2 regions of the Viridibacillus sp. FSL H8-0110 genome follow, and region 1 is predicted to be linked to the other one. Evidence: a T-box and tRNA genes for the amino acid it is inferred to sense, from the RefSeq annotation. Region 1 holds a T-box; the other holds one or more tRNA genes.
What was found. The T-box of region 1 lies ahead of tyrS (tyrosine--tRNA ligase). A T-box ahead of a tRNA ligase gene usually reads a tRNA of that ligase, here a tRNA-Tyr.
Positions count from the first base shown of each region.

Region 2: it encodes a tRNA-Tyr, which carries the amino acid that the T-box ahead of tyrS (tyrosine--tRNA ligase) is inferred to sense. The anticodon was not compared.

Region 1 is NZ_JBBOPJ010000001.1:952,144-955,632, reverse strand. It holds gene MHH98_RS04760 (cobalamin-binding protein) at 1-540, shown strand, start outside; gene tyrS (tyrosine--tRNA ligase) at 969-2,234, opposite strand; T-box leader at 2,282-2,483, opposite strand; gene MHH98_RS04750 (transglycosylase domain-containing protein) at 2,642-3,489, shown strand, end outside.
Region 2 is NZ_JBBOPJ010000001.1:613,961-617,449, forward strand. It holds rRNA gene MHH98_RS03005 (23S ribosomal RNA) at 1-652, shown strand, start outside; rRNA gene rrf (5S ribosomal RNA) at 789-904, shown strand; tRNA gene MHH98_RS03015 (tRNA-Asn) at 916-990, shown strand; tRNA gene MHH98_RS03020 (tRNA-Ser) at 996-1,087, shown strand; tRNA gene MHH98_RS03025 (tRNA-Glu) at 1,110-1,184, shown strand; tRNA gene MHH98_RS03030 (tRNA-Val) at 1,200-1,275, shown strand; tRNA gene MHH98_RS03035 (tRNA-Met) at 1,298-1,374, shown strand; tRNA gene MHH98_RS03040 (tRNA-Asp) at 1,378-1,454, shown strand; tRNA gene MHH98_RS03045 (tRNA-Phe) at 1,484-1,559, shown strand; tRNA gene MHH98_RS03050 (tRNA-Thr) at 1,567-1,642, shown strand; tRNA gene MHH98_RS03055 (tRNA-Tyr) at 1,652-1,735, shown strand; tRNA gene MHH98_RS03060 (tRNA-Trp) at 1,748-1,821, shown strand; tRNA gene MHH98_RS03065 (tRNA-His) at 1,839-1,914, shown strand; tRNA gene MHH98_RS03070 (tRNA-His) at 1,962-2,037, shown strand; tRNA gene MHH98_RS03075 (tRNA-Gln) at 2,044-2,115, shown strand; tRNA gene MHH98_RS03080 (tRNA-Gly) at 2,124-2,198, shown strand; tRNA gene MHH98_RS03085 (tRNA-Cys) at 2,211-2,284, shown strand; tRNA gene MHH98_RS03090 (tRNA-Leu) at 2,327-2,408, shown strand; gene MHH98_RS03095 (helix-turn-helix domain-containing protein) at 2,745-3,284, opposite strand.

The sequences.
Region 1 (3,489 bases):
CTACAAGAAATTGCTGACGATTTACGTATACTAGGAAAAGCATGTGGCGTACTGGAACATGCTGAGATAAGAGCTGCTGAATTTGAGAGCTTTGTTTCTAGCATGAAGAAAATCGGCGAAAGTTGCGAAATTAAACCTTCATTATATTGGGAATGGTGGCCAAACCCCATTTTCACACCAGGCGGTATTAACTGGTTGACTGAAGTAAGTGAAATTGCGGGTGGTGTAAACCTCTTTGCTGATGTTGAATTAGCTAGTGTACAGACTGAATGGAACGATGTATTAAAACGAAATCCTGATTATGCGTTTTTAGCTTGGGTCGGTGTTCAACACCACCGGATTAAACCTGGACACCTTCTGAAAAGACCAGGTGCATCAGAAATGACTGCTATAAAATTAGATCGCCTACATGTAATGGAGGAATGGCTCTATTGCCGTCCTTCGCCTAGGTTACTAGAAGGTGCTTTGAAATTGGCAACCTTAATACATCCCATAGAGTATGAAAGTCTCGCGTTACCTGAATGGATAATTGAAAAATAAGATGAATTTAGTAATAGTAGAAGACTTTTCACATTGAGTGAGAAGTCTTTTTTTGTAACCCTTTTTATATTTCAATATTTTACGATTAAATAGGGTTATTTTCTTACAAAAGAGCCTACTCTATGTATAGAAAGGTTTTCTTAAATAATCATAATATTTATAAGTTCTATGCTTCTTTGTATAAATTCAAAAAAGACTACTGCTCACTTTAGAGTGAACAGTAGTCTTGATGACTAATTATTAGTACTTTAATCAACATATTCAGCTGCTCGAGGTCACTTCCACTTTCTCGGACAAAAGCTGAAAAAATGCTTTTGTTTCGAAAGTTCCAGTGCTTGTCGAAGGCCCACAGGATGTGGGTCACGTAACCGTTGCGGCAGGACGCCGCGCACTTAGGTTACGTTCCTTAAAACGAGCGCCTTCAGCATTTAATTGAACTGTACCATGTGGTATTTCTTTTTACCTCTTCTTACGATTGCAAATGCATCTTCTAGGCGATCTTTGGCGTCTACAGTGTATGCTAAATCTGTAATTTTTTCGCCGTTGATTGAGATAGCTCCGTTTGTTACATCTTCACGCGCTTGACGTTTTGAAGATGAAATTTTAGCTTCGACGATTAGGTCGACAATGTTTTGATCTTCTTTCGCGATTTCAACAGAAGGTACGCCACTAAATGCTACTTTCATTTCTTCTACCGAAAGTGCTTTTAAGTCACCTGAGAATAATGCTTCTGTAATACGAATTGCCTGTTCTAAACCTTCTTCACCGTGGATTAATTTTGTCATTTCAGCAGCTAATGCTTTTTGTGCTTTACGTAGATGTGGCTCAGTTTCTACAGCAGTCTCTAATGCTTCGATTTCTTCACGAGATAGGAATGTGAAGATTTTCAAGTATTTCACGACATCAGAGTCAGCTGCATTGATCCAGAATTGGTAGAACTCATATGGCGATGTTTTTTCAGCATCTAACCAAACTGCTCCTCCTGCTGTTTTACCGAATTTTGTACCATCCGCTTTTGTTACAAGTGGAATTGTGATACCAAATGCTTTTGTTTCTTCTTCATGGGTTTTACGAATCACTTCTAGGCCAGTTGTAATATTTCCCCACTGGTCAGAACCACCTACTTGAATACGGCAGTTGAAGTTGTCGTATAAGTGGTTAAAGTCAATACCTTGAATAATTGTGTAAGCAAATTCAGTAAATGAAAGACCAGTATCTAGGCGAGATGAAATTGTATCTTTACCAAGCATATAGTTTACATTGATTAATTTACCGTAATCGCGTAGGAATTCAATAGTATTCATTGAGCCAATCCAGTCGCGGTTGTTTGCAAGTTTTGCCCCGTTTTCTGAATTAAAATCAAAAATACGCTCTAATTGTTTTTTTATTCCTTGTACGTTTTTCTCAACTTGTTCAACCGTTTGTAATTGGCGCTCTTCAGAACGACCTGATGGATCACCAATCATACCAGTAGCGCCACCGACTAATAGAATTGGTTGGTGACCTGCAATTTGGAATCTTCTTAAAGTAAGTAGTGGCACGATATGTCCGATATGCATGCTATCTGCAGTTGGGTCAACACCACAATACAAAGAAACAGATTCCTCATTTAATAATTTTTCCATACCTTCAGCATCTGTTTGTTGGTACAGTAGGCCACGCCACTGTAAATCTTCCAATAATAGATTTGTCATATTCCTTACCTCCTAATATAAATAAAAAAAGTCCCTGCATATAAATATGCAGGGACGTTAATCACAATTTAACGCGGTACCACCCAGCTTGAAGAAAAAATGATTCTTCCGGCTCATACGTCTTAACGCGACGCTTACGTTCTCGCTCCAAATGTGTAATTCGTGTCCATATTATGACTAGCTTACACCAACCGCTAGCTCTCTATACAGGGAATATGTTCACTACTGCGCACTTTTCAACGCTCGAAAAACTATTAATGACTATTGTACTTCATTTAGATTCATTGTCAATAAATATTATTAGTCATAAATCAATTATGGTATAATTAACGAGATTTTAGGAGGTCGATTTAGTGATAGAACAATTTAAAAAATGGGTTGAAAAAATAGACAATCTTTTTCAAGAAATGACTTCTATGAGATGGATGAAAACACTACGTATAACATCAAGCGTAATCTGGAATTTATGTTTATTATTTATCACATTAGCAGTTATAGGTTTTATATTTGTAGGGTCTATTGGCGCTGGATATTTTGCTTCCCTCGTAAAAGAAGAGCCTCTGCGAGCAAAAGCTGAAATGCGTAGCGACATTTTAACTTATGATGAAACAAGTGATCTCTACTTCGCAGGTGGAAAATATTTAGGTAAAATGCGTTCGGACTTAGAACGACGCGAAACAACTCTAGATAAGGTCTCGCCTAATGTAATTAATGCAGTACTAGCTACTGAGGATGAATACTTCTATGAACATAACGGGATTGTACCAAAAGCAGTTTTCCGTGGATTGTTACAAGATGTAACGAACTCTTCAACTCAAACAGGTGGCTCCACATTAACGCAGCAATTAATTAAAAATCAAATTTTAACAAATGAAGTTTCATACGAGCGTAAAGCTAAGGAACTATTACTCGCAATGCGACTTGAAAAATTCATGGACAAAGACGAAATTTTAGAAGCTTATTTAAATATTATTCCTTATGGTAGAAATGCATCTGGTCGCAATATTGCTGGAATCGAAACAGCGGCTGAAGGTATTTTCAATAAAAAAGCAAGTGAACTTAACCTTGCACAAGCTGCCTATATCGCAGGGATTCCACAATCACCTTATGCCTATACACCATTTACACAGCAAGGAAAGCTTAAAGATAAAGATTCATTAGCACTTGGTGTTAACCGTATGAAAACTGTTCTATATCGTATGCATGAAACAGGCTATATTACGGACAAGCAGTATAAAAAAGCCTTGAAATACAA
Region 2 (3,489 bases), 340 kb from region 1:
CTGGGGCGGTCGCCTCCTAAAGAGTAACGGAGGCGCCCAAAGGTTCCCTCAGAATGGTTGGAAATCATTCGTAGAGTGTAAAGGCATAAGGGAGCTTGACTGCGAGACCTACAAGTCGAGCAGGGTCGAAAGACGGGCTTAGTGATCCGGTGGTTCCGCATGGAAGGGCCATCGCTCAACGGATAAAAGCTACCCCGGGGATAACAGGCTTATCTCCCCCAAGAGTCCACATCGACGGGGAGGTTTGGCACCTCGATGTCGGCTCATCGCATCCTGGGGCTGTAGTCGGTCCCAAGGGTTGGGCTGTTCGCCCATTAAAGCGGTACGCGAGCTGGGTTCAGAACGTCGTGAGACAGTTCGGTCCCTATCCGTCGTGGGCGTAGGAAATTTGAGAGGAGCTGTCCTTAGTACGAGAGGACCGGGATGGACACACCGCTGGTGTACCAGTTGTTCTGCCAAGGGCATCGCTGGGTAGCTATGTGTGGACGGGATAAGTGCTGAAAGCATCTAAGCATGAAGCCCCCCTCAAGATGAGATTTCCCATTACGCAAGTAAGTAAGATCCCTCAAAGACGATGAGGTAGATAGGTTCGAGGTGGAAGTGTGGCGACATACGGAGCTGACGAATACTAATAGATCGAGGACTTAACCAAATTTTACTTAACAAACTTCAATGTAATTTATCCAGTTTTGAGAGAATAATAAAAAACTTTTCTAAAATAGCAAAAAACACTTGCTAAAATTTAAAAAAGATGATATAATTATTCTTGTCCTTAGGTAATACAATAGTCTAGTGATGATGGCAAAGAGGTCACACCCGTTCCCATGCCGAACACGGAAGTTAAGCTCTTTAGCGCCGATGGTAGTTGGGGGTTTCCCCCTGTGAGAGTAGGACGTTGCTAGGCGATCATATTATTCCGAAGTAGCTCAGTGGTAGAGCATCCGGCTGTTAACCGGACGGTCGTAGGTTCGAGTCCTACCTTCGGAGCCATTTTTGGAGAGCTGTCCGAGTGGCCGAAGGAGCACGATTGGAAATCGTGTAGGCGAGTAACCTTGTCTCAAGGGTTCAAATCCCTTGCTCTCCGCCATACACATTCTCATTTATTAAATGGCCCCTTGGTCAAGCGGTTAAGACACCGCCCTTTCACGGCGGTAACACGGGTTCGAATCCCGTAGGGGTCACCATTTATAACATTATACGGAGGATTAGCTCAGCTGGGAGAGCACCTGCCTTACAAGCAGGGGGTCGGCGGTTCGATCCCGTCATCCTCCACCATTTAAGTCAATAATACCATTATCGCGGGGTGGAGCAGTTCGGTAGCTCGTCGGGCTCATAACCCGAAGGTCACAGGTTCAAATCCTGTCCCCGCAACCAAATGGTCCGGTAGTTCAGTTGGTTAGAATGCCTGCCTGTCACGCAGGAGGTCGCGGGTTCGAGTCCCGTCCGGACCGCCATTTTTTAAAAAAGAATATTAAATTATTATGGGTCAGTAGCTCAGTTGGTAGAGCATTAGATTGAAGCTCTAAGTGTCGGCGGTTCGATTCCGTCCTGACCCACCATAATAATGCCGGTGTAGCTCAGTTGGTAGAGCAACTGACTTGTAATCAGTAGGTCGAGGGTTCGACTCCTTTCGCCGGCACCATGTTTTTCTGGAGGGGTAGCGAAGAGGCTAAACGCGGCGGACTGTAAATCCGCTCCTTCGGGTTCGGCGGTTCGAATCCGTCCCCCTCCACCATTTTTTTATTTTAGGGGCATAGTTTAACGGTAGAATAGAGGTCTCCAAAACCTTTGATGTGGGTTCGATTCCTACTGCCCCTGCCAATTTAAATTATATAATGGCGGTTGTGGCGAAGTGGTTAACGCACCTGATTGTGGTTCAGGCATTCGTGGGTTCGATTCCCATCAGTCGCCCCATTTAATTTTTGACAATAAAATAATTTAGATATAATAATAATATTATGGCGGTTGTGGCGAAGTGGTTAACGCACCTGATTGTGGTTCAGGCATTCGTGGGTTCGATTCCCATCAGTCGCCCCATATTATTGGGGTATAGCCAAGCGGTAAGGCAACGGATTTTGATTCCGTCATGCCCTGGTTCGAATCCAGGTACCCCAGTTAAATTTGCGGAAGTAGTTCAGTGGTAGAACACCACCTTGCCAAGGTGGGGGTCGCGAGTTCGAACCTCGTCTTCCGCTCCATTTTCTATTTACGGCGGCATAGCCAAGTGGTAAGGCACAGGTCTGCAACACCTCTACCACCGGTTCAAATCCGGTTGCCGCCTCCAATTATTTTTAAAATAACTACATATAATCTATAATAATATTATGCCGGTGTGGCGGAATTGGCAGACGCGCACGACTCAAAATCGTGTTCTTTCGAGAGTGTCGGTTCGACCCCGACCACCGGTATCCTAAATAAGCAAGTATATCAAGGGTTCTCATCTAATGAGGGCTCTTTTTTGTTGTCAAAATTTCTTTCATTAAGGGAAGAACCCTGATGGAATTTAAGGTGCAAAATATTCTAGAACCACAGTCGTTCAATGTTAGCTATGAAGGTGCTGGCTTTCTAAATTAGATATTGCAAACTTGGTAGAGGAATTATCTATAATTGAGATTGATGAGGGGTTTGAGTAGGTATCTGCAAATTTTAAAGAAGAGGGTAAAGTACTAAAAGAGAGGAGGGAAATTTCCCTCCTCTTTTTTATTATTAGTAATTATAGAAACAAAATTTGGATTTATTTATTTTCATTCTGAAGAAACACATAAAAATTTAACAGGTGTACTTGTGAGATTCAACCAATAATGTGGACTACTAGAGTCGATGATAATGGAGTCATGTTCGTTTAAATGATATTCTTCATCATTTATTTGTACAGTCAGTATGCCGTCTAAAACATACAGAAATTCTTTTCCGTGATGAGTAAATTGATTCCCCTTGTTTTCTCCGGGATTTAGAATTATAAAAAGTGGGTTAAAGCCAAGTCCTGTATGATTGCCGGACAAGTCCTTGTAAATGAATTGGTTGACGGTCAAATCCGCACTGCTATTAATTCCACGAATGACAGTTGGCTGCTTTTGTTTTGTTTCTGTGCTGAAAAAGTAACTAGGATTTACTTGAAGTACTTCAGATATTTTCTTAAGCGATTCTAGTGTTAGAGATGATTTCATACGCTCAACTTGTGATAAAAAACTGATGGATAGATCAGTCTTGTCTGCAATTTCCTTAAGGGTCAATTTTCTTTCTTTTCGTAGGCTTTTAATTTTATCTCCAATTGTTTTGTCCATAACAATACCTCATCTCAATTTATGTAAAGTATACATCATTATATATTTTAAAAAATAAAGTTGACAGAATATTACCTCTAATCTAATATTAGGTTATTGTAATTTAAGTAATACTTCAAATATATTGAACTTTCACTTAAATTATAAAACATATGTTAATAAATAACTAGAGTCTCTTTTTATAAGTCATTTTGAAATAGTATTT